Paraglaciecola psychrophila 170: one gene and its partner. The protein of the gene in region 1 interacts with the protein of each later gene in a pairwise test. Links are inferred from orthologs where the notes say so. Each region holds a gene or a part of one and is shown in the gene's direction. Other genes may lie near its edges. The genes, in order: C427_RS12945 and lolA.

Region 1 (17,205 bases):
TCGATATGGGGCAATATTATGAAGGTGATGGAGAGCAATTCACTGTTACCGGTAACATTGGTTTTGCACTTGGCGATAAAGGTTTCTTTAGTCTGTCAGGAGAAATATCTGATACCAGCTCAACAAATCGCGGAGAACAATACTGTGAAAGTTGGGCATGTGTAGATGTGAATAGTGCCGATTTCTTAACCGGTCTGGATACCTCATTATCTGGTTATTCTGAGGAAGCATTTATCGCTGGTTTAGCTGATGCTAATTTAGGTGGTGAAGATGTAGTACAACCTTGGGGACAACCCAATAATTCAGCTACTCGGTTGTTCTTCAACTCAGGCTATGAATTTAGCGATACCATGAAGTTATATGCATTTGGTAACTATTCTGCCAGTGAAGGTGATGGTAGTTTTTATTATCGTTACCCAGGTAACGGTACCATTGAAGATATTCGCTTAGAAAACGGTTCACTATATTCACCTCTTGAAAAATTCCCGGGTGGTTTTACGCCTAGATTTACTGGTGAAATTACTGATTTCTCATTAGTCAGTGGCTTGGAAGGTGAGTTTGCCAACGAAATGAAGTATGACTTCAGTGCGCGTTATGGGTCAAATAAAATTGAATACACATTGGAAAATACTATTAACCCTTCTATGGGTCCCGATTCTCCAACTAAATTTCACCCTGGTGACTTGATTAACGAAGAATTGCAATTGTCAGCTGACTTTACTCAGTTTTTTGATATGGGATTTTCTACCGAAGTTGTACTAGCCTTTGGTTTAACTTATATGGAAGAAAGTTATGAGCTAGTGGAAGGTGACCCAGATTCTTATAATGTCGGCGCGTATTCAAGTCCTGATCCTCATGGTTTTTGTAATGATGATGGTTCAGCTAGCACTGACGGTTTAGCAGTGATTTCAGTAGGTTCTACTTTAGATTGTACTGATTCTGATGATGCCGTATATACCGCAGTAGGTGTAGGCTCTAACGGCTTCCCTGGATACTCTGACATATATTCAGAGACTTACGACCGTGATATGGCAGGAATATATGTAGATCTAAGTACCGATGTTACTGATGCGTTATTCCTGCAAGGCGCCTTACGATATGAAGATTACTCTGATTTTGGTTCTGAATTAGTAGGTAAAGTCGCCTTCAAATACAGTTTAACTGATGATGTTAATTTACGTGGCTCTGTAGGAACAGGCTTTAGAGCGCCTACACCAGGACAACAAGGTACTACAAACGTTTCTACTCGATTGCCAGATGGCCTTCCAGTGGCTACCGGTCTTTTCCCTGCATTAAGCTCTGTTGGTCAGGCTCTTGGTGCAGATGCATTAAAACCTGAAACATCTTTGAACTATAGTTTAGGTATGGCGGGTAGTTTTGATGCATTAAGCCTTACTGTCGACTTTTATCGCATTGAGCTAGAAGACCGTTTTTATGCGGTATCTACAATTGATGTATCAACGGATCCAGATTCTGGTGATGCCTATGATAAATATTTGGCATTGGTTGCGGCAGATGTTGACGGGGCAAATACTATTGGTGGCGTAAATTACTTCCAAAATGCTTTTGATACTGTCACTAATGGTATGGATATTGTTGCTACTTATACTATGGATGACACCGTTTTAACTGGGTCATTAAACTATAACTCAACTGAAATTGATTCAGATGCATCTTTGTACCTGAACAGTGAAGATGAGTATGATTTAGAAAATGCACTTCCTAAATGGCGTGGCGTATTATCTGCTAAGCATAGTTTTGATATGTTAAGTGTACTGATACGTGCTAATTTTTACGGCACATATGAAAATGCTATTAACTCTTCTGCAACGGTCGTACAGGAGTATGATGCAGGTGTGATGTTCGATTTAGAATTGAATTATCAAATTAATGATGGTTTATCTCTAGCAGCAGGTGCTCGAAATATCTTTGATACTTACCCCGAAAAGGATGGTGTTAACGGTTCAAGTGACGATTGTTGTGGGGCCGTATACTGGTCAGGCAATAACGTTGATTGGCAAGGTGGTTACTACTACGCACGTTTGAACTATATCTTTTAATATTTAAACTGTTGTTAAATTCAAAAGCCGTCATATATGACGGCTTTTTTGTGCTCGGTCATTAATATAATACTGCTTTGTCAAAGCTGGGGCTTATGAAAGTCGTTTATCATTAGCACCAGGTTTACTAGGGCGCTAAATAAAAATCAATGATGTGATTCAGAGTTATTTATGTCGGTTTCTTGTTCAGTTTCTGGCCAACGATAACGATTAATGCGTACTATCATACCAAATAATGGATGGTCAAAATAATGGACTTGTTTGCTGATCACACGCCTCAGCTGATTAAAATTAACACTCCGTAAAAAATTCGGTTGTTGCGAGATCGTTTGTAAAGAGCCCGGTTGCAGCAACGGGTTGACTGCTATTGCATCTTGGCCAGAGTAATTAGTCGATAAACCTGGTACTCGCAAAGCTTTCTTTAGATCGAATATTGGTTGTCTAAAATCCAAATTACTATCGATGTGCAAATAGGGTATGCGCCCAACGTTACGCAGGTAGACGGTTATACCACCGTCTAATCTCCATAGTTCTTTGAGAATTGCAGTATTTTCCATAGGTGTTTGCTGCGTATTTTGGGTGTCGTCTTGTTCAATATTGATGGGCGATTCATCTGCCAACGCAGCAGCAATTCTTGCAAATAAGTCTTCAGTTACTGCTTCTGCTCCTATGCCATTAATATGTTTTATGAGCGCTTGTTGTTGTTCTGGAGTTAACCCGACTAGTTCTTGGTCAGGTAGGTAATACTCGTCTGTAGGTTGATTCAAACTATCAAACAAACTATCTGTATCGTCAACTACAGGTATACCATTGGCATCAAATTGCTCTGCAAAGTTTTCACCTGCAAACAATCTAAATGTGTGTGCATCTTCTCGTCCAAATTTAACTTCTTGACGCCAATTTACATGTAGGATTGGTGTGATATCTCGCTGCTTTTTAATTTTCTCATACAACTCATTCATATACATGGTTGCTGTGGGTAACAAAAAGGCACCGCGTTTTGTTTGCCATTCAGTTCCGTCTATGATGTCGGGAACGCGCTTTATTAGATCACTATGCTGACCGCTAGTACTGTCACTTTGTAATGCTATAATCGAATCAAAAGATGGATCAATTTGTTCGGCATAGGCACACAGTAAATTACTAGGAAGTTGCCATTCGACGAATTTCACCTCAATAGGGGGGCGAGCTAAATTTGTCTCTGGAGTTTGAGCTGTGTTGGCTTGATGATCTTCGTCATTATTAAGGTTTTGTTCTGAGTTATAAAAACTAACATTTCCGGCGTCAGCGGTCTTAGCTGAAGGTTTACTGTTATCGGTATTTGCAAATATATCTGTAGAAGCGACTTGATATTGAAAGTTTTCATCAGCGTCAACGGCTAAGATTTGGCTTTTTTGTTTTTGTTCTTCATCTTTCTGCGCAAAAGATGACGCATTGGTTTTGAGCACTGGCATGGCAAAGGCAAAATCTTGTTCATATTGTGTTTTTACTGCTAGTTGCTTTGAAGCCCGGCAATACGGCAAACCAGCCCGTAAATAGCTTAAATCAGGTTTCAAATAAGGCGTAAGTAAATCCAGAATGTCGCTAGATGGTTTTTCAAGCCGTGATTGTTTGAATTTTTCAGAGATATTGACCGTCTCTAAATTGCGTTCAAATAAAATCACTTCTACATCAAACCACCACTCATTTTCAACAGCATTCGCAGATTGAGTTAAAACGCTGGCAGTAAGCAGAATTGCAATGGCACCTCTTGAAGAAAAAGCACCCATGATTATTTGTTTTAGAGTATGAACAGTCATTTTATCTGTCATTAAGCAGCCCGTAATTGTTGGCTAAACTCGGTTAGCATATTATTGAACAGTTCAAGTCTATCTTTGGCGGATTCAGTAGGCACGTTAAATTTAAGTTTTTGCGGCCCATCTAATTTGTAAATTCTAGGTTGCGACTGAATTAGCTTGATAATAAAGCTTGGGTCAATCTGGGTTTTCTGTGAGAACTCTACAAATCCACCTTTATTAGTACCTTCTATTTTAGAAATACCAATTAGTTTGGCTTTTAATTTAAGCATAGCCATATCTAACAGGTTTTTAGCACTTTGAGGTAATAAACCAAATCTGTCTATCAGTTCTATTTGTAATTCATTGACGGCTCTTTCATCTTTGCAACTAGCCAACTTTTTATACAAAGATAAACGCATATTCACATCAGGAATATAATCATCCGGGAACAGAGCCGGCAAACGTAAATCAATATCCGTTTGTTCAGCCAGAGCGGCTTCCAAAGAGGGCTCTTTGCCTTCTTTAAGTGCTTCAACTGCTTGGTCCAGCATATCCATATATAAGGTAAAACCAATACTGGAAATCTGCCCTGATTGTCCATCGCCTAATAATTCCCCCGCGCCACGAATTTCTAAATCATGAGTGGCAAGGGCAAAACCTGCGCCTAATTCTTCTAGCGATGAAATAGCATCTAGGCGTTTCGCAGCATCTTTACTTAATCGCCTTGGATGCGGTGTAAGCAAATAGGCATAGGCCTGATGATGCGAGCGACCAACACGACCACGCAATTGATGTAATTGGGCCAGGCCAAGGTGATCAGCCCGGTCCATTACTATTGTATTAGCTGATGGCACATCGATACCTGTTTCAATAATAGTGGTACACAACAACACATTAAAACGTTGGTGATAAAAATCGGCCATGACTTTTTCGAGTTCACGCTCACGCATTTGGCCATGGCCAATAGCGATTCGTGCTTCGGGGACTATTTCTGCAATTTCTTGTGCTGTGCTCTCGATGGTATCTACTTCGTTATGCAAGAAATAAACCTGACCACCACGCAAGATTTCACGCATGATAGCTTCGCGAATTAACCCTTTGTTACGTTGCTGTACAAAGGTTTTGATTGGCAGACGTTTAGCCGGAGGGGTGGCGATAATAGACAAGTCGCGCATCCCACTTAACGCCATATTCAGGGTTCTTGGGATCGGGGTAGCGGTTAACGTTAGAATGTCTACATCTGAACGCAGCGCTTTGAATTTTTCTTTCTGGCGCACCCCAAACCTGTGTTCTTCGTCGATGATGACCAAACCTAAGTCACTAAATTTAAGGCTGTCTTGTAACAACGTATGTGTGCCCACTACTATATCAACTTTACCTTCACCGATAGCCTTAATGGTTTCTTTCGCATCTTTGGCACTTACAAATCGAGACAATACTTCAATTCTGAAAGGGCAATTCACAAACCGATCTTTAAAATTTTCAAAATGTTGACTGGCAAGTAACGTGGTAGGGACCAATATCGCAACTTGTTTACCCTGATTGGCAGCAATAAAAGCTGCGCGCATTGCGACTTCAGTTTTACCAAAACCAACATCACCACAAACTAATCTGTCCATGGCATTGGCCGAGCCCATATCTTGGATCACGGCATTAATGGCTTTTTGCTGATCTATGGTTTCTTCAAAGGGGAAGCTGTCACTGAACGATTGATATTCGTCCCACGCAATTTTGAACGCATAACCAGGTTTGGCAGCTCGTCTAGCGTACACATCTAATAATTGAGCGGCTACATCACGGACTTTTTCCGCAGCTTTTTTCTTGGCTTTAGACCAGGTGTCGGTGCCTAAATGATGCAGAGGTGCATGGTCAATATCACCGCCGCTATAACGGCTAATTAAGTGCAGAGATGCAACAGGTACATATAACTTTGATTGTTTGGCATATTCGATGGTTAGGTATTCTGTGGTAATACCGCCTGCATCTAGGGTTTGCAAACCTAAATAACGACCTACTCCGTGTTCAAAATGCACCACTGGCTGGCCTACCTGCATTTCTGCCAAGTTTCGAATTATGGCATGTTCATCGGTGCCTTGGCGTTTGTCACGCTTGCGACGATGGCTGATTTTATGCCCGAGTAATTCTGTCTCGGTGATAAACGCAATCGCGCATTTTGGTTCATTTAATAAAAAACTAAACTCGGCAGCACCTACAGAAATACCAACAGGTTCGGCGCTTTTAATAAAGTCATCAAAACTTTCAAAAACCTTGGGTTTAATTTCTGCTTTTACGAGTATCTCTAAAAGACCTTCACGGCGCCCGGCAGATTCAGCGCTAAACAACACTTTAACTTTTTGTTTTTGCCACAGGTCTACTTGTTGTTTAAGTGATGTCCAGGGTACCTTATTTTGTGGTTTTAGAGCGACGTCACCCACCGGCGAAGTGGCAAAGTTAACACTACCATTTTTCTCATCTGCGGCTTGGTTTTGAATTTGAACCCTTGGCCATTCTTTTAAGGCACCAAATAGCTCTTCATAACGCATAAAAATATCAGAAGGAGGCAATAAGGGCCTAGCGAGGTTATAGCGCAGTTGTTCGTATCTGTGGTTGACATCTTTCCAATGATTTTCATGTGCGGTTTGTAAATCACCATGCATTATTACGGTGGTGTCTTGATTCAGGTAGTCAAATAACGTAGCTGTTTCTTCAAAAAACAACGGCAAATAATATTCTATACCACCTGGCATTAGGCCTTTACCTACTTGGTAATAAATAGATTCTTTGCTGTTATTTGCATCAAACTTGCCGAGATACTGCTGCCTAAACAACAAACTGGCTTCTTTATCAGTGGGAAACTCTCTGGCAGGTAACAGTTTTATTTCATCAACCTTATCACCGGAGCGCTGAGTTTCCGGATCAAAATGCCGAATGGTATCCACTTCATCATCAAATAAATCTATGCGATAAGGGTGCTGACTGCCCATAGGAAATAAATCGATGATACTGCCACGTATAGAAAACTCGCTGTGACCCATCACTTGGTTAACATGTAAATAGCCGGCGCGCTCTAATCCTGAGCGAAAACTATTAATCTCTAACTTTTGATTTATCTTCAATATCAGCAAATATCTACTAATATAATCTACCGGTGCCATTCGCATCATTAGGGTATTGATGGGTACAATAAACACTCTACGTTCGTTTTGTGTGAGTTGGTAGAGGGTTTCTAGACGCTGTGAAACAATATCTTGATGAGGTGAAAAGTTGTCATAGGGCAGGGTTTCCCAATCAGGAAATAGTTGCACATCGACAGATTGATCCTGCAAAAAATAATCCAGCTCTTTTTCAAGCTTAATAGCACTGGGTGTATCTGCGGTAACCAATAATATTGGGCCAGTCGCCAGCTTCGTGGCATTGGCCAAGACAAGAGCCGTGCTGCTGCCTTGGAGATTACCCCAATGGCGAATATCATTTTTGGTTTTAAGGGTGTTGTTTGGTAAAGGCGGTGAAAAAATACTCTGAGTCATTGATCGCTTTCGTTTTAGTTCTTTTAGGTTTTTTCTTGGTTCTTGCGTTTACGTAAATTTGCCGTTTGTAAATGTAAACTGGCTGTGACTAACAAGTCTTGATCTTCTTCACGTATACGAGTAAAAATCAAGGACACATGGTACGTGTCATCGACAGGCTTACAAGCAATAACTTCAGCAAAACAAAAAATGGCTGAGGCCTCTTCTCTTAGAAATAGCTTGAGTTCAATGGTACCGCCTATTGATAATTCGTTTTCACAACTAAGAACTATGCCGCCGCCGCCAAATTGTATCGAATCATAAGTATGTTTATGATTTGCATGTTGTTGCAAAATCAGAGACATCATTAAATCAATTTTTCGCGATTGATGATTCAGAAATTCTGCTAGCTCAATGGCGTGTTCACCTAAACGCCGAAGTGGTCGCAAGGCTTTTGTGTCGATGGCAGAAAGTTCGCTAGCTATTTGAAACTCGTAAGGCATATGTTGATGTAAATCATCAATTTCGGGCAATACAAAATCGTCTGCTAATAAACGCATATTGACTGGAATATTGTGATTGATCATAAAAAACTCATCGAATTGTTGATGTTTTTGATAAAGCGTTAAGTTCTGCATATTCTCTCCCAGCTTTGCTTTGCTTGTTAGATTTACTTCAGGCACGTATTATTCAACATCATTCATCACTATACCAACAGTTAAACCTTTATTTTTTTAACTGTTTTGTTGTTATAAGAGTTTCTTTTTTATGTTTTACCCACTTTCAGCCTTTATTGGTTTACGTTACGCCAAAGCTACTAAAGGCAGTCATTTTATTGCATTTATAAATTTTTTCTCTGTTGCAGGCATCGCCCTTGGCTTGATGGCCTTGATCACCGTTTTATCTGTGATGAATGGTTTTGAAGGGGAACTTAAATTACGCAATTTAGGGATCACGCCTCATGTGTTGGTACAAAAAAAGATTGATACTGATATTACACCTAATATGTTCGAGCATATTGAAGGTGTGATTGCCAGCGCCCAACAGATCGATTCAGAAGGCATAGTGCAATCCTCTCAAGGGCTCAAAGGGGTCATGTTTCAAGGCATTCAACCCGATGTGATGCAGCGCTCCTCAATTATTGCTGAAAATATGTTATCCGGCCGGCTGACCGATTTAGTTAAAGGTGAATATGGAATTATCATTGGCCGCGCTCTGTCTATTAAATTAAATTTACGGATGGGCGAACCAGCCCGTCTGATCGCGTCTGAAAACAGTTACTTCGGTCCCTTTGGGCGTATCTACAGCCAGAGAGTGTTCCGCGTCGTAGGCATATTTGATATGGGCTCTGCCTTGGACGATAAAGCCGTGTTAATGCACATTGATGATGCCGCTAGGTTATTAAGAGGTAAAAAATCGAAATTAGCCCAAACACGTTTGTTTTTAGCTGATGCCTTTAATTATAAAAGTGTGGTGCAGGCATTAGAAGCCCAAGGCTATAGCTCAACCAACTGGCGTGACCAGCAGGGCGTGTTATTCGACGCAGTGAAGATGGAAAAGAATATGATGTCGCTGATGTTGTTGCTAATTATCTCGGTCGCAGCTTTTAACATAGTATCGGCTCTGGTCATGGTGGTGACCGAGAAACAAGGTGATATCGCTATACTCTTAACGCAGGGCATGACCCGCAATAATATTATGGGTATTTTTCTGTTTAATGGTATTTACAACGGTATAAAAGGCACTGCGATTGGTGTGGTGACGGGTGTATTATTGGTGACTCAAATCAATAATGTGATCAAGTTATTTAATTTACCCATATTTTTGAGCCCCGGGGGGCAGGGTGTTCCCACCGATTTACAATGGCAACAAGTGGTATTTCTTATTGTCACGTCACTTATTTTATGTTTTCTGGCTAGCCTTTATCCAGCGTATCGCGCCGTAAGAGTTAATCCGGCGGATGCTTTAAAATATGAATAAGTCGAGCTTCGGTATACAATAGTAGGCTATAAGTTTTATCTTGCTGCACCTTGGGTGCAGCCGCGTTGTCAACTGCGCTCTAAATTTTAAGGTTCATGTAATGGAAAAAACGTTTATCACTGCACAACAGCTACTTGAAGATTCATTTCGAGTAGCCGCTCAAGTTTATGAAAGTGGCTTTCGCCCACATTTTATAATCGGTATTTGGCGTGGCGGTGCACCCATTGGTATCGCAGTGCAAGAGTATTTTGATTTTAAGAAAGTTGAAACTGATCATATAGCCGTGCGTACTTCTTCATATTATGGAATTGGTCAACAATCTAAAACCATCAAAGTGCACGGTTTACATTACTTGATTGAAAACGCCAATGCCGAAGACAGCCTATTAATTGTTGATGACGTATTTGATTCAGGCCGCAGTGTTGAAGCTTTGATGAAACAAATTAAAAATTTATCTCGGGCAAATATGCCAAAAGATGTGCGTATAGCTTGTCCGTATTATAAACCTCAAAATAACAAAACTGACATCGTGCCTGATTATTATGTGCACGAAAGTGACGAATGGTTAGTCTTTCCCCATGAAATATCTGGACTCACACCAGATGAAATTATTAAAGGCAAAACAGATTTAAAAAACGTAATGCATCTGTTGAAGCAAGATTAATTTCAGCAAACCTCAGTTTATAAGTTAGGGCGGGTGACTACCCTTTTTATTATTTAAGGAAAAGTAGATGGATCAAAAACAAGCCAGAGAATACCTATTAAACAAACCTTTTACAGTTGAAACATTTCCTTTTGGTGATGGCGTATCTGTGTTCAAAGTCAAACATAAAATGTTTGCGACTTTGGCCTTAGGCAAAGACAATGAGTCAGATGATACCGATAATGGTATTTGTTGGATGAACCTTAAATGTGATCCTCAAGAAGCCATTATGCTGCGAGACATCTTCCCATCCGTTATTCCCGGTTATCATATGAGTAAAGTACATTGGAATACAGTCAAGCTAGATGGCTCAGTCCCTGAAGGGGAAATACAGCGGATGATGGATAACTCTTTCAATTTGGTAGTAAGTAATATGATTACAAAAGACCAAGAATCGATTTTGCTACATCTTTAATACATAATATTTAGCAAAACTAAACTTGTTAGTATTCGGTTTATAATCTTAGGCAAAGTTAATTACTGTTAAGGATTGACGACTCGTTCTTTCCAGTCATCTTGGATATCGTAAAGACATCTTTGCTGCGGTTTAGATTTTAGGTCCAAATAGTCGACGGTGTATGGAATAAAAACCAAAACACAAAAATTGTTACTAATATCGTTGTCATGGTCAGCAACATTGCTTTGCGTAATGTTGCGATTAACCTCATTGTTGACTTGGTTACCTAGTCTATCTTCTGGAATAGGCAGTATTGAATCTTCATCAAATGGTGCTTTAGGGCTGCTTGAGTAAAAAGGTTGTTTAGCGTTTATTGACAAGTTTGACCATTGTTGTTTTAAAAGACTATTCTTCCTCTGATTTCCTAAGACTGAACTTTCATAGCTCGGTTCTAACGAGTCAGATATCAATGCTACTTCTCCTGCTAAACGGTATTGTTCTCTAGAGTCAGAAAAATACCAACAAATTTCAAATCGCGACTGATTTTCACCTTGCCACTCTTCAATCTTATCGCTTCTTATGTCAGTCACAGACAACAGACTCTGGGTGTCTGGTAAGAACCCCCTAAATACCATGGTTCTGTTTTTAGGCGCTCCATTTGAGCACACACTTGCCACTTGATAATACTTTGATTGCACTTGACTGCGATTGACATGCAAACTCCTCGCTAATCGCTGACGCCATACTGGATATATTATTTCAGTCATAATACTTCTTAGTGAACATTAAAAATAAACGACAAAAACCATCCGTCGTTATTGTTGTTTAATTAGTAGATATACCGCATATTGGCATGTAAATCCGAATAGTTGCCATAAAATAAGCAATTTTCATGGCCTTATTCTATGACGCTTAGCAAGGATAAACATTATCCTTGACTGATACAACACAACTGAATTATGTAAACGCTGGCTTTAGTCAATAGTTAACGAATACGTATGGGTTATCCCACATTTTGAAACAAACTCTTGATCATGACTCACTAAAATGAAGCCACTGTTATAGCGGAGTAAAGCATCCGACAATATATGCTTACTTCTAATATCAAGATGATTGTCAGGCTCATCAAGTAGTAATAAGCTATTCTGGTGTTGACTAGCAATTAGCATCGCCAGTCGCATTTTCTCTCCTCCACTGAGTAACCCTGCCTTTTGAAATACTTTATCTTTTCTAAATCCGTTAGTTGCCAATAAAGTACGTAGTTCTGAGTGACTTAGATGTGAACAAAAGTAAGACAAATTTTCTAACATGTTATTTTGGCTCTGTATCAATGAACAATGCTGGTCTAACAAACAAATTTGGGTGTTTATGTGGGCTGAACCACTAACACTCAGTGTTTCTAATATATCTTTATACCCGATTTCTTGTCGCCTATCCTGGGCACCTGAAAGATTCTTTAATAGGTGTAAGAGTGTCGATTTCCCCGATCCATTGATACCATTCAAATAGCATTTTTCGCCTTGCTTAACTTCCATCGATATTGTGTTATTCGTGTGTGGCAGGGTGATCTCTTGCAGATTAATCAGTCTTTTCATTTTTTGTAGATTGGTCCTAAACCCAAATTGTATCGGTTTAAGTGTATTGTCAGTTTTCGCTGCTTGTATTTGTTGCTCGATATTCGTTATTTTGGATTGATGCTGTGTTATTTTTGCGCTTAATGATGACTCGGCTTTATGTTGTTTAGCACCCAGTAACACTTTAGGCATTCCTCCTTTTTTACCTTTATTCGCTCCTTGGCTAGCACGTTTTTGTGCTTTTTCTGTATCACGCTGCGCGCTGAGGATTGCTTTGTTTTGCAGTACCTGTAATTGATTCAGCTTTTTGGCTGTCGCTTTCTCGTGTTGCAAGTTCTGTAGTTCAAACGCATCATAATTTGATTCAACTAACTCTATACCCCCGGGGGTTAGTTTTGCTATATGTCGACAAAGGTTAAGTAACATGCGGTCATGGCTAATCAGCAAACACCTACCTGTGAAAGATAATAATTTCTCTGTTAACCACTGTTTGGTTTCACTATCTAAATGATTACTGGGTTCGTCGAGTATCAGTATGCCATCTTGCAACTCAGCCTTAAAAAAAAGGCTCCACAACATCACTTTTATTAATTCGCCACCACTTAATTCAGATAATTTTGAATATGCGGTTATGTGTTTGGATAGTTTTGCCAATTGTACTTTAAAGGTAGCAGCAAATAGCCAATCGTCACCGACTGTTTGATAGTCTTGTGGTGCAATACTGCCACCATCAATATTTTTAAGTGCATCAAGTTTAGATGCAGCCCCAAGATACTCTGCCACTGTTTCATTACGAGTAAAAGCAACGTGTGTATTTTGCCCTAGAAAGAAAAGTGGCCCGATAACTTCAACGGTTCCTGTGGTTGCCTTAACTTTTCCTCTAATAATGTCTGCCAGTAAGGATTTACCAACACCATTTTCACCTACAAGTGCGGTTAGTCCTTCGGGTAAATTGAAGTTGATGTGGCAAAACAGCATACCACCATTGCTATGCTGTAATGAAATATTGCTAAGTGTTAAGCGTGTCAAAATAAACGTCTCCTGATAATTCAGGGCGCTAAATTTAATCAGTATGGCATACCGAAAACGTAAGATGATTTTCGAGACAGACACCAATTGAAGAAGCCAATAACCCTGATAATTCAAATTAAATACTGAATTAATGTCAGACGTTATTTGTTCATTGGCTCAAAGTCTCTTAGTGGCGGTCATGTACTTTACAACACAAAAAGTGAGTTTGTAAGTGCTCAAACATTAACATGGCAATAAAATATTCATGATTTAATGTGTTATGGCTCTGTCGGCTTTCTTAATTTTTGCTCATTTATTAAACAGCTGCTAATGTAATATTGCTTTGTCTAAAAATGGCACTATTGGAGCGCTAAGCAAAGTAAAACGGAAGGGAGATTGTTCAGTGAAAACATTTATAACAAAACCTAGTGTGTTAATTTGTTTGTTAAGCTTGCTGTCTTTTAACACATTAGCTGCCGACGAGCGTGTGTTTAAAAATGGAGATTATTGGGAGGTATCCTCAATCACAGTTGTTGATGGTCAATGGTTAAATTATGCCAAACATCTATCGACCAAATGGCGTGATTCACAGGAGTTTGCTAAGTCTAAAGGCTGGATTAATGGCTACAAAGTCATTATCAACCAGTATCCTAGAGACGGGGAGCCAGACATGTATTTAATTACCATGTTTGAAACCATGGCCACCAAAGCGCAAGATGATGAGCGATACAAAGCCTATATGCAATGGTCTAAGAGCACTATTGCTAAATTAGAAGAAAGCAGTGGAGAACGTGTTGTTATGCGTCACTTAAGCGGTAATGCACTAATGCGTGAAGTCACTTTTAGATAAGTCATTGATGTTTTATGTATGCACATTCATTTTGTCATTTATCCAACTGTCAATCTTCACTCGCAGCGGGCTGTTGGCATATTTTTTTTAGTCGAACTTGCTTTCAATCAACATGGATACGATATAATTTCGCAACAGAGTGACTCAACTTTTGAGTTTATTTGTATCACTCAGAAGCTTAATAAATTGGTGTTTATTTCTTTATTTCTTTAATTCTTATGGGCTGTCGATATTATTTTTTGATGATATGACTACAATTTATCCTCACCATATCTAACCATGATGAGGTGTAATTAGGAGACTTCATCTCTCTGCGCATTTGCCACTTTCCTTGAATACCTTTTGCCGCTAATGATAAAGAGTCGGGACCAAAACGTTGATTAATGGTATCTAGTGCGGCCATAACCCGAGGATCACGGCCTTGTACTGAAAACATATCTCGCTGATACATTGCGTCATCTACCAACTCAATAGCGCCTACACCTGATTTATGGAATAACACACCGGGACGATATATTTGCTTTGCCGCTTCGCTAGCCGCAATGGCTAGGTCGCGGCTATCAGCGGTAGCATCAAAAAAACCATGATGTATGTTGCGCCGGTAAATCTGCCCATCTGAGAACGGACTGGAATGAGCAAATGCTACCATCATCTTTATTAAGCTACCTTGCTTACGGGCTTTTTTGGCGACTTTTTCACCATGCATCACTAAGCTTTGTTCTAATGATGCATAATCAGTGACTTTTTCACCAAATGCTCGAGTAGAGAATATTTGTTGTTTAGGGCTTCTTACTTCATCCCATGTTAAGCATGACTCACCTTGTAATTCCCTTACTGTGCGCTCGATATTTACAGAAAACTGCTGACGCATTAGTTTGGCGGGTTGTTGCGAAAGCTTCCACGCATTATCAATCGCCATAACCCTTAGCTTTTTACCTAAGCGCCCCCCGATCCCCCACACATCTTCAATAGCCATTCCTTGCAGCACCGTCATGATGTTTTGTTTATCAATAATGCTGACGCCACCTGTATTTTTGTTCTTCTTTGCGTAATGGTTAGCCGCTTTAGCTAATGTCGCAGTCGGCCCCATACCCACACAGACTGGTAGCCTGACCTCTTGCCATATTACCCGCCTTATTTCCTTTCCCAGATGCCACCAACTGTCTTTGGGTTGGGTTTGAAAACGAAGAAACGATTCATCAATTGAGTAAATATGTTGCTCGGGCGAGTATCGGCTGAGGATATCCATTATCGATGCAGACAAGTCTGAATATAATTCATAGTTAGAGCTGCGCACTATTACGCCAGATGCTGCAACTTGTTTGCTAATTTTGAAGTACGGTTGAAACTTTACATTACCTAGTTTGGCTTTAGCTAACTTACACATGGCCACTACACAGCCATCGTTGTTACTTAACACAATGACGCCAGTTCGCCGGGCAAGTGGATCGAAAATTTTCTCGCATGAGGCATACATGCTATTAACATCGACTAACGCAAACATCTTGCCAGCTTTGTTGATTGGCGGTGATTTCTAATCGAGCGAATAACAATGCCTTCTTCTAAGAATTCATCGCCATCGGTTAGTTGGTAGGCCTTGTAAATATCGAGCCCTGACAATAAGCACTGCTTTTTACGGTCATAGAGCTTACACATGAATACACCATTTAACGTAGCCACTATGATATCCATATTGGCTTGCCTGGCTGCCCGGTCAACAATTAATACATCGCCATCAAATATGCCGTGGCCTGTCATGCTATCTCCTACAGCAAGCCCTACAAACGTGGCAGTGGGGTGATCAATGAGTATTTCATCAAGAGACATGGGTAGAGTCTGGTACTCTGACGCGGGTGACTCGAAACCGGTTATGCCAGCCTGAGCCTTGATCGGTATAATATTCATTACGTCTCAATACTGTATGGGTGTACAGTATTATAGCGCGAACTATATACTAGATAGCAAGAACATTCATCGATAGTTACTGATATAGTGGATCTGTAACTATCAATGAATGTTGCTTATTTAAATATTGCAATTTTTACAAGTATCCCCGAAAATAGACTTACAAATTTTGGCATCAAAACAGCCGGACAAATGGCAACACACTACAGGTAAATTGTCCCCAATATTTTAAGAACCAAAACAATTACATATTTTACACACTTTTAATGGATCTAATTTCTTTGTACATAAGTATAAAGAGTTGAATTTAAAAAATGTTAGCCCTAAAAACTCGCCCTAAAAGCGGGTTTTTTGCATTTTAGGGGTAACGTAAAAGAGAATCATTACTATTTTCGTCTACCAATTAGGATATCAATTATGAACAACGTTAACCGCCGTGACTTTTTAAAAATATCAGGTTCATCTATTATCGGATTGACCCTAGGTGGGGTGGCATTACGCGCTAACGCACAAGAGCAAGTGGCGCTTGATGATCCAACTGCCATTGCCCTTAAGTATGTGCATGAATCAAAGATTGAAGGCGCACATTGCTCAAATTGCCAATATATTCAAGGTGAGGACGGTAAAGAGTGGCGCCCATGCGGAATTTTCCCTGGTAAAGTAGTGAACGCTAAAGGTTGGTGTTCAGCTTGGATGAAGAAAGCGGGATAAATTACTTGAGTAGATTAACACCGTTAATTTAAGCATTTCATAAACAATAAGGCTGCTTAAAAATCAGCCTTATTGTTATTTACACAAAAGACATTTTTACGAAAAACAATAGCGTGCAGCAGTCTCAGCAATGATGCGTCTTCGCCTTATTCACAAACCAGTATGGTATTGACTGACTGTTGACTCTATTACCATCGAGTTTAAGGTCATTTCTACCTTTGCATCACCCGCCAATAATTGTTCGAACTGGCTAATCAATGCGACTTTGTCAGGTGAGGCTTTATCACCGGCTCCAATATTGGTTAAATCAATTAAAAAACCGTCAAATAAATCAGCCAAGTCATTGATGACCTGCATATTTAAAAACTGATCTTGATTATAAATACTTGGGTAACCTGCCTTTTGTTTATCAATCGCAAACGACACACCTTTAAGGTTGGTAATGCTGGTTGATTTATCACACGACAGCATACAACCATTATCTATTCTTGGTTTATCACAACCCACACTTTGTTGGAAGAAACACTGTCTGCTGGTCATTAACAAGATGGGATGATAGATACTGTAAAACAATTTAAAGTTTGCAGGCCGTGCAATGTTTTTCATTTGTTGTTGATTAAGCTCGTTAGAAATAAACGCGCCGCTGCAATCAAATTCTTCTTTCATGGCCATTAAGGCATAAGAATTGGTGGTATTTAAAAAGGGGCCCGCTATCCATTCTATCCCTAGT
Region 2 (10,246 bases), 560 kb from region 1 along the record:
TTACGGTGCGTTTGTTGACTTAGGTGGCGTAGATGGTCTTTTGCACATCACAGATATGGCTTGGAAACGTGTTAAGCACCCAAGTGAAATCGTTAATGTTGGTGACGAAATCAACGTTAAAGTATTGAAATTCGATAAAGAGAAATCTCGTGTTTCTCTTGGTATGAAACAGATGGGCAACGATCCTTGGCAAGAAATTGCTAACCGTTACCCTGAAGGCGCTAAATTAAGCGGTGCTGTAACTAACTTAACTGACTACGGTTGTTTTGTAGAGATCGAAGACGGTGTTGAAGGTTTGGTTCACGTTTCAGAAATGGATTGGACAAATAAGAACATCCACCCATCTAAAGTGGTCAACCTTGGCGACGTATGTGAAGTTATGGTACTTGAAATTGACGAAGAGCGTCGTCGTATTTCTCTTGGCCTTAAACAATGTATACCTAATCCTTGGGAAGAGTTCGCTAAAGCACAAAGTAAAGGCGACAAAGTTAGTGGTAAAATCAAATCTATCACTGATTTCGGTATCTTCATTGGCCTTGATGGCGGCATAGATGGTCTAGTTCACTTGTCTGATATTTCTTGGAACAAAACTGGCGAAGAAGCTGTTAGCGACTATAAGAAAGGCGATGAAATATCTGCTGTTGTTCTTCAAGTTGACCCAGAGCGTGAACGTATCTCTCTTGGTGTTAAACAAATCGAAGAAGACCCTTTCAATCAGTACATCACTGATACTAAGAAAGGCACTATCGTAACTGGAATGGTTACGGCAGTTGACGCTAAAGGCGTAACAGTTAAGCTTGGTGATGAAGTTGAAGGTTATATCCGTGTAGCTGACTTAGCTCGTGACCGTGTTGAAGATGCAACTACAGTAGTCAGTGTTGATACTGAGATTGAAGCCAAGTTTATGGGCGTTGATCGTAAGAATCGCATCGTTAATTTATCTGTTAAAGCGAAAGATCATGCAGATGAGAAAGACGCGCTAGATAAAGTGAATCAACAAGAAGATGTTGGTTTCACTAACGCTTTCGCTGATGCATTTAAAGCTGCTAAAAGCGACTAATTGACGTAATACACAAACGTGTTAGTTATTTTTTGAAACTTGAATAGTTTTGACAAATAACTCAACACGTTTATTATCGGTAATAACAGTTTTTTAATTGACGGAGAGTTTAATTAATGACCAAGTCAGAACTTATAGAAAGACTGGCCGATAAGATGCGTCAGGTTCCTTCCAAGGATGTGGAGTCATCGATAAAAGAAATGCTAGAACAGATGGCGCAAACTTTACAAAAAGGTGAGCGTATAGAAATCAGAGGTTTTGGTAGTTTTTCTTTGCATTATCGTGCACCACGAGTTGGTCGTAATCCTAAAACTGGTGAAACTGTGAAATTAGACGGTAAGTACGTCCCACATTTTAAACCAGGTAAAGAATTACGAGAAAGAGTCAACGAGAGTTTAGTTAGTTGATTTTTTAATAATATTTTTAAGAACGGCACTCCAATTAGGGTGCCGTTTTTGTTAGAGTTACCAGAATGTTATATCACTTCATCATGTAGACACACATTGAGTAACCAAAGTTGTAACCAAAGACTCGCTAGCAACCATTATCATTTTAGATTTGACAAGCCAAAGGGGGCGAAATGAAAGTTAAAGGATTATTGTTACTACTCTTTGTATTATTAATGCTTATTGTTGCTGGGTTTGTTGGCTCACAGAACAGTCACCTAGTACCAATAAATTATATATTAGCTGAGACAGAAATACGTATGTCAGTATTATTAGCTGTGACGTTTTCTTTAGGCGTTTTATTCTCAGTTTTGATATTTATTGGTTATATTCTGCGTTTAAAGTGGCGTATCAGCAGTTTAGAACGCAAAAATAAAAAACTACTCACAGCCCACTAACGTTACATAATGTTAGAACTCCTCTTTTTGTTATTACCAGTTGCTGCTGGATATGGCTGGGTGATGGGGCGTAACAGCGCCCGTCAAGCGCAACAAAGACACTCAAGTATATTAGCCAAACATTATTATCGAGGCTTAAATTTTTTACTTTCTGATGAGCCAGATAAAGCAGTTGATACTTTAATAAAAATGATTGATTTGGACAGCGATACGGTTGAAACCCATATCGCAATGGGCAAATTTTTCAGGCACCGCGGCGAGCTTGACCGAGCTATTAGAGTTCATCAAAATCTGGTCAGTAAAGAACAAATTTCAGCTTTGCAACGAGAATCTGCTTTATATGAATTGGGTCGGGATTACATTCTGGCTGGTTTTTTAGAGCGTGCAGAAAACGCGTTTTTGCAGTTGTTGAATAGCCAAAAACACTTTATTAATGCACAAATTCAATTGTTCAATATTTATCAAACCACCAAAGAGTGGTCAAGAGCCATTGAATTAGCTGAACAAATGATTGGAGCGGGTGGTGACAGTGATGAACTCTGTACTCGAGTGGCACACTTTTACTGTGAGCAGGCAAGTATTGAGATAAAGAACAACAACCTAATAGAAGCAGAAGCGAATCTTATGAAGGCAGTGGCTGCGGACGAAAAATCGGTACGTCCGTGGCTGTTGCTAGGTGAAATTGCCATGCAACAACAAAAATACGATGAAGCTATCGATTGTTTAAGTCAAATTCCTAGTCGTGATGTAAATTGGTTAAGTGAGGCCGTTCCTTTAATTGAGGTGTGTGCCGAGCAACTGAATGATCATACAAAACTGAACAAAGTATTAGACGAATACTGGCAACAATGCGCTACTGCCTACTTGGCTAAAGTCAAACTTATGGCAAAAGACGGCGAAGTAGAAAATGCAGCACAAGTATTGTTAGAACAACTGAAAAAACATCCCACTATGAAAGGTTTCAAAACCCTAATGGGATTGTACATTAATTTACAAGATCACGAGCAATCGACTAATAGTTTAGTGTTGCTAAAAGAATTAGTAGAAGAACAAATACAACAACGCCCTAAATACAAATGTCATGGCTGTGGTTTTGCTGGAAGTAAAATTCACTGGCTTTGCCCTTCATGTAAAAAATGGGGTGTGGTTAAACCTATTAAAGGTTTAGACGGAGAGTAATTTGAAAAACAAGACCGTGACAAATATTAAATCAGATCCGAAAATTGTAGTGGCTCTTGATTTTGATCAAATAAGCAATGCTGAAGCTTTTATTGACAAACTCGACCCAAAACTGTGCAGACTAAAAGTGGGCAAAGAGATGTTTACTCATTTCGGGCCTAGTTTTGTGACCAGCCTTGTAAATAAAAACTATGATGTTTTTCTAGACTTAAAATTTCATGATATTCCTAATACCGTCGCTAAAGCTTGCCAAGCAGCTGCAGACTTAGGTGTTTGGATGGTCAATGTACACGCCTCTGGAGGTCCTAAAATGATGGATTATGCCAGAGAAAGCTTAGATAAGTATGCTGTTAACAAGCCACTTTTGATTGCTGTTACAGTCTTGACTAGCATGGATCAACAGCAATTAAGCGCTATTGGTATTAATTCAACACCTGAGCAACAAGTATTGAAATTGGCTCAATTGACGTATGACTGTGATTTAGATGGGGTAGTGTGCTCGGCGCAAGAGTCTAAGTTACTTAAATCCCACTTTCTTAAACCAAGCACTGCTAAGGATTTTAAATTAGTCACCCCAGGTATCCGCCCAGAAGGTTCAGCCAAAGGCGACCAAATACGAGTGATGACACCCAAAGAAGCGATGCAAGCCGGCTCTGACTATTTAGTGATAGGCCGACCGATTACCCAATCAGCCGACCCAATTAACACCATAATTGAGATCAATAACTCAATAATTTTATAGAGTCTTCAACCTGTTTAAGAGTCTTCAACGAATTAAGAGTCTTCAACGAATTAAGAGTCCTCAACCTGTTAAAGAGCCTTAATCGTATTAAAGAGTTTCTAACGCTGTTTTAGCATCCATATACTCAAGATTTAGTTCTTTACCTAAAGCGTCAACAACTGCTTTGTAAGTGACTTTACCTTGATGCACATTAAGACCGTTTAATAAATGAGGGTCATCTAACATGGCCTGTTTAGGGCCTTTATTCGCTAAGGCTAGACCAAAAGGTAGCGTGGCGTTATTGAGTGCCATAGTTGATGTCCGAGCGACACCACCTGGCATATTAGCGACACAATAATGAACAACGTCATCTATGATATAAACGGGATCTTGGTGTGTGGTGGCTCTTGATGTTTCAAAACATCCACCTTGATCAATAGCAACATCTACTACGACCGATCCTGGTTTCATCTTTTTGATATGTTCACGATTTAGCAGTTTAGGTGCTGCAGCACCCGGCACTAATACTGCGCCAATTACTAGGTCTGCTCTGGAAGTGTAATATTCGATGCTTTCTGCGGTTGAAAAAACTGTTGCGAGTCTGCCTTCAAAAATATCATCTAGTTCACGCAAACGATTCAGTGACCTGTCTAAAATAGTCACATCCGCACCTATGCCCATTGCCATTTTGGCTGCGTTTAAACCCACAACTCCACCACCTATGACCACTACCTTACCTGGAGCCACACCAGGCACACCACCCAATAGGGTACCGCTTCCGCCTTGAGCTTTCTCTAAATAATGTGCTCCGGCTTGTACTGACATTCTTCCTGCTACTTCACTCATAGGCGCTAAAAGCGGCAGGGTATTTCTATTATCAGTAACGGTTTCATAAGCAATACAGGTTGCGCCTGATTCGACTAATAATTGAGTTTGTATGGGATCTGGCGCCAAGTGCAGATAGGTATATAAGGTCTGACCCGGACGTAACATCTTACATTCATTTGCCTGGGGCTCTTTTACCTTCACTATCATATCGGCTTTGGCGAAGATTTTTGCTGCACTATCAATTATCTCTGCACCTGCTTCTATATAGTGTTCATCGGTAAAACCAATAGAATGGCCAGCTTGGGTTTCAACCCATACTTGATGTGAGTGCTGCACAAACTCTTTGACTGCAGCAGGGGTCAAGCCCACTCTATATTCATGATTCTTAATTTCTTTTGGTACACCGATCAACATGACTCATTCCAATTACAAATATTTTAGGAGCAAATTATAAATTAATATTAGAAGTAAGTTGTTTTGTATTCTGACATTCAAAAGCATATTATTCTGTAAAATAACTATTTAGCAAAATATTCTATGTTAATAAAAACCCCTAAACATATTGATAGGATCGATAGAAATATTCTTATTGAGTTGCAAAAAAATGGAAAAATCACTAATTCGGAGCTTGCTAATAAAATAGGTTTGAGCGCTAGCCCATGTTTAGAAAGGGTTAAGAGGTTAGAGACCCAAGGTTATATTACAGGTTATCATGCTCGAGTTGATCCTTCATTGCTAGGCGCAGCCATGTTAGTTTTTGTAGAAATTACCTTAACAAAAACATCTGTAGACATATTTGAAGAATTTTCTACTGCGGTGCGTAAACATGAAGATATTCAAGAATGTCATTTAGTTTCAGGTAATTTCGATTTTTTGCTTAAGGCCAGAGTTGCGGATATGTCCAGTTATCGAAAGTTACTTGGTGATACCTTATTACGTTTACCGGGAGTGAGTGAGTCTCGAACTTATGTGGTCATGGAGGAGATAAAGGAGTCGACTCAAGTCAAAATAAGCCTGAGATAACATTTCTTACCCAGTATTGATTGATTTGCGAGCGGTAAGTACCAGCAAACTAGGATTTTTAGGACTGCACTGTTATCTTATACACATGAATTTTAATAGGACCTAGAATCCTAGTTACATATAACGATAATAGACACTATGGCGAGACTCACAGGCATTCAAAGAATTATGGAGGTAGGCATGATTATCAGCTGTGTCTTCGCGTTTTTTCTATTATTAGCTATGGCTTCTTTTCATCCTGCGGATCCAGGTTGGAGTCAAGCTGGATTGCAAAGTAACGTACATAACTGGGTAGGGCCAATAGGGGCTTGGTTTGCAGATATTTTGTTTTTTATTCTGGGATCCTTCGCGTATAGCTTGCCTTTTTGTTGCGCGTTTTTGGGGTGGTTTTTATTTCAACAAACTAAAACGTTATTAGAGATAGATTATCTGACCATTGGACTTCGACTGATAGGCGTAATTTTACTAGTATTAGGTGCGACTGGTTTGTTAAGTCTGAATGTAGAAGACATCCATAACTATACTTCTGGCGGTATGGTCGGTGACGTGTTGAGTTCGTCATTAATCCCCTATTTTAGTTTGGTAGGTACGACACTTTTATTATTATGTTTTTTTTGCACCGGTTTTACACTTTTAAGTGGTATTTCATGGGTTGTGATTGTTGACAAAATTGGCGAGTGGACAATTTACATTAGTCGTTACATTTATCACACCCCCGCTAAATTCAAAGGATCTTCTCATCTGCTTTTACCCTTTAAAAAAGCAGAGCCTGAGCCGGCTACTATAGCTAATGTTGATGATAACTTTTGGGGCAGTGAGACCAAAAATAGTAGCTATGATCCACAAAACGACGAGGTATATTCAGTTGAGCCTGTTGTGCCGCAAAGTATTTTAGATGAACCCCCGCCTGTAAAGAAAAGCCCTGTTTCCATCAGTGAGTTAAAAAGGAAGATTAGTCTTTCGAGGAATTCTCCGAAAGTAGAGCCGGTCATGACAGAGGCCGAATCAGAACCAGAACCAGAACCTGTATCCGATTTAGGTGCTGCTAAAGAACAAGGACCAATGCCGTCTTTCGATTTGTTAGAACGCGCAGATAAAATTAAAAACCCCATTACACCAGAAGAATTAGAAATTGTGTCGCGTTTGCTCGAAGCCAAACTAGCTGATTTTAATATCGAAGCCAGAGTGGTAGGAGTATATCCTGGTCCTGTTATCACACGCTTTGAAATGGATTTAGCGCCGGGTGTAAAGGTCAGTAAAATTACGACTTTATCAAAAGATTTGGCTCGCTCTATGTCCGCTATTTCGGTGCGTGTGGTTGAAGTTATTCCTGGTAAATCTGTTATTGGTTTAGAACTGCCAAATAAAAAACGCGACATGGTGCGTTTAAGCGAAGTAATAAGCGCCGATGTGTTTCAAGCTTCTGAGTCACCACTGACGATGGTGTTAGGCGCGGATATCTCGGGTAAACCTGTGGTGGTAGATCTGGCGAAAATGCCTCACCTTTTAGTTGCGGGTACCACCGGCTCTGGTAAGTCGGTGGGTGTTAACGTTATGATCCTTAGCCTGTTATACAAATCTACACCTGAAGATGTGCGGATGATCATGATTGATCCCAAAATGTTGGAATTATCGGTTTATGAAGGTATTCCTCATTTGTTAACTGAAGTTGTCACCGACATGAAAGAAGCTGCCAATGCACTGCGTTGGTGTGTGGGTGAGATGGAACGACGTTACAAATTGATGTCTTCCCTTGGGGTCAGGAATCTAAAAGGCTATAACACCAAAGTATTGAATGCGATTGAAGCGGGAGAGCCTATTCGCGACCCATTATGGAAGTCTGAAGAAAGCATGGAAACAGTGGCTCCTTTTTTAGCGAAACTGCCTGCGATAGTCGTAGTGGTGGATGAATTTGCCGACATGATGATGATTGTAGGTAAAAAAGTCGAAGAGTTAATTGCGCGTATTGCCCAAAAAGCGCGTGCTGCTGGTATTCATCTAGTGCTTGCAACGCAAAGACCTTCTGTTGATGTGATTACCGGTTTGATTAAAGCTAACATTCCAACCCGTATTGCGTTTCAGGTATCCTCTAAAATTGATTCTCGGACTATCCTCGATCAGGGTGGGGCAGAGGCATTGTTAGGGGCAGGGGATATGTTGTATTTACCTCCAGGAACAGGTGTGCCGACTAGAATTCATGGTGCATTTGTGGATGATCATGAAGTGCATGCTGTGGTCGCTGATTGGAAAAAGCGCGGTGCACCGCAATATATAGATGAGATTTTAAACGGTGATGCGAATACAGAGATCCTTTTACCAGGTGAACAGTCAGAAGATGCCGATCAAGAATATGATGTGTTTTATGATGAAGCAGTAGCCTTTGTGACAGAGAGTAGACGGGCATCGGTATCTGGCGTACAGCGAAAATTCAGAATTGGTTACAATCGCGCAGCAAGACTGGTTGAACAAATGGAACAAAGCGGCGTCGTAACTTCACCTGGGCATAATGGCAATCGTGAAGTATTGGCTGCTGCTGCTCCTAGAGATTAACCCTACAAGAAGTAATAATAAATGAACAAATTATACCGGCTCAAAAAGCTGATTTTATTTAGCGTAGTTTTACTAAACAGTACCTTTGCCTTAGCAACGGATATGGATGCCAAACAGCATCTAAAAATCAAGCTGGCTAAGCTTGCAACCTATGAAGCCTATTTTACGCAAACTGTGGTCGATATTGAAAATACATTGCTGCAGCAAGCCACTGGGCGGATCGTGCTCCAACAACCTAACAAGTTATATTGGGAGTTGTTTGAACCTAACGAAAGTGTGCTATTGGCTGATGGTGAAAACATTTGGAATATTGACCCCTTTTTAGAACAAGTTGTGGTTTACGCTGCTGACTCTGCACTTGAAAATAATCCGCTGATTTTATTAACTAACCCTGATAGCAGTCAATGGCAAGAGTTTGAGGTGAGTCAATCAGCTAGCCAATTTATTATTACGCCACGTGAGCTTAAAGGCGGTATCGAATCATTACGTTTGGTATTTAAAGGTGACACCTTAGTCGAGCTTGAAAGCCAAGATGGACAGCAACAAAAGAGTTTGCTGTTGTTCTCCGAAATAAAACAAAATCATTCATTACCTACTGATACTTTTATCTTTGTCATGCCTGATGGTTATGAGTTGGACGATCAGCGCTCACTATGACCGCAGAATTTGACTTTGTAGAGAATAACGACTCGGTTGCTCAGTTCGCACCGCTAGCGGCTCGTATGCGTCCTCAAGTGATTGACCAATATTTTGGTCAGCAACATATTATTGGTCCAGATAAGCCTCTAAGAGCCGCACTATTGCGTGGTCAATGTCATTCGATGATCTTGTGGGGCCCACCAGGCACAGGTAAAACCACGTTAGCTGAGTTGGTTGCCAACCATTGCCAAGCCCATATTGAACGATTATCAGCTGTCAGTAGCGGGGTTAAAGATATTCGTCAAGCCATAGACAACGCTAAACATTATGCGAGTCATCATCGCCAGCGGACCATTTTGTTTGTAGACGAAGTACACCGTTTTAATAAAAGTCAGCAAGATGCTTTTTTACCTTACATCGAAGACGGCACAGTGACGTTTATTGGTGCGACCACTGAAAACCCTTCTTTCGAACTCAACAATGCTTTGTTATCCAGAGCTAGGGTATATGTCCTTAAAGGCTTGAGCGTTGAAGATCTCAGTGACGTCATTACTCAAGCGTTAACCGATAAAGAGCGTGGTTTAGGACTTACCGGTATTACTTTAGATGACTATGCAAAGTCAATGTTGATTGATATGGCTGCAGGTGACGCAAGACGTTTGTTAAATTACTTAGAGCTCAGCGCTGACTTTTTACCAACAGACTCTATAGACAAAATAATCAGCGTAGACATGGTAAAACTCGCAGTAGGCGAAAAAGTTGCACAATATGATAAAAATGGTGATCAGTTTTACGATTTAATATCTGCTTTTCATAAGTCGGTACGTGGCTCCGCACCTGATGCTGCATTGTATTGGTACGCACGTATGTTAGTAGCCGGATGCGACCCACTTTATGTTGCTCGTCGTCTATTGGCAATTTCCACAGAAGACATTGGTAACGCTGATCCTAGGGCGATGCAAATATGCCTCAACGCATGGGATATATTTCAGCGTGTTGGACCTGCAGAAGGTGAAAGGGCGATTGCGCAAGCAACCCTCTATTGTGCGAGTGCAGCAAAAAGTAATGCGGTTTATCTGGCGTTTAATGCCGCTGTACAACACGCCAAAGATACACCTGATTCTGCGGTGCCAGAACATTTAAGAAATGCTCCGACTAGCCTGATGAAAGACTTAGGTTATGGAAAAGAATACCGTTATGCCCATAATGAAGTTCATGCTTACGCAGCTGGAGAAAACTATTTTCCCAAAGACCTGCGCGACACTCAATATTATCAACCTAGCTCCCGTGGCTTAGAAAAAAAGCTGCAAGAAAAATTAAACTTTTTAAAAGAACTCGATTTACACAGCACAGAACAAAGGTACAAATAATATGCATACAGCAACGGTGTATATCTTTATCG

What was found.
Region 2: the proteins of C427_RS12945 (region 1) and lolA interact in binary tests that used the Escherichia coli proteins (3 or more experiments, as listed by UniProt). The link is inferred for Paraglaciecola psychrophila 170 from one-to-one orthologs.

What each region holds. Positions count from the first base shown.
Region 1 is NC_020514.1:2,952,893-2,970,097, reverse strand. The notes cover bases 7,370-10,218. They hold C427_RS12945 (lipoprotein-releasing ABC transporter permease subunit), read left to right. Parts: upstream 7,370-8,112; coding sequence 8,113-9,324; downstream 9,325-10,218. Other genes in these bases: C427_RS12935 (MmcQ/YjbR family DNA-binding protein), read left to right, coding at 10,056-10,218; C427_RS12940 (phosphoribosyltransferase), read left to right, coding at 9,425-9,988; C427_RS12950 (PilZ domain-containing protein), read right to left, coding at 7,389-7,982. Also shown: C427_RS12965 (TonB-dependent receptor plug domain-containing protein), read left to right, coding at 1-2,060; C427_RS12960 (CsiV family protein), read right to left, coding at 2,207-3,871; mfd (transcription-repair coupling factor), read right to left, coding at 3,871-7,365; more of C427_RS12935, read left to right, coding at 10,219-10,442; C427_RS12930 (hypothetical protein), read right to left, coding at 10,511-11,191; C427_RS12925 (ATP-binding cassette domain-containing protein), read right to left, coding at 11,399-13,027; C427_RS12920 (hypothetical protein), read left to right, coding at 13,413-13,859; C427_RS12915 (Y-family DNA polymerase), read right to left, coding at 14,092-15,363; C427_RS12910 (S24 family peptidase), read right to left, coding at 15,351-15,764; C427_RS12905 (high-potential iron-sulfur protein), read left to right, coding at 16,182-16,475; C427_RS12900 (peptidase U32 family protein), read right to left, coding at 16,626-17,205. UniProt on the Escherichia coli protein: Part of an ATP-dependent transport system LolCDE responsible for the release of lipoproteins targeted to the outer membrane from the inner membrane.
Region 2 is NC_020514.1:2,389,331-2,399,576, forward strand. What follows is about bases 7,068-10,044. They hold lolA (outer membrane lipoprotein chaperone LolA), read left to right. Parts: upstream 7,068-8,226; coding sequence 8,227-8,862; downstream 8,863-10,044. Other genes in these bases: C427_RS10485 (DNA translocase FtsK), read left to right, coding at 7,068-8,205; C427_RS10495 (replication-associated recombination protein A), read left to right, coding at 8,859-10,044. In the rest of the region: rpsA (30S ribosomal protein S1), read left to right, coding at 1-1,060; ihfB (integration host factor subunit beta), read left to right, coding at 1,177-1,467; C427_RS10460 (LapA family protein), read left to right, coding at 1,641-1,904; lipopolysaccharide assembly protein LapB, read left to right, coding at 1,914-3,083; pyrF (orotidine-5'-phosphate decarboxylase), read left to right, coding at 3,085-3,825; ald (alanine dehydrogenase), read right to left, coding at 3,913-5,046; leucine-responsive transcriptional regulator Lrp, read left to right, coding at 5,170-5,655; more of C427_RS10485, read left to right, coding at 5,794-7,067; more of C427_RS10495, read left to right, coding at 10,045-10,214; fluoride efflux transporter CrcB, read left to right, coding at 10,216-10,246. UniProt on the Escherichia coli protein: Participates in the translocation of lipoproteins from the inner membrane to the outer membrane.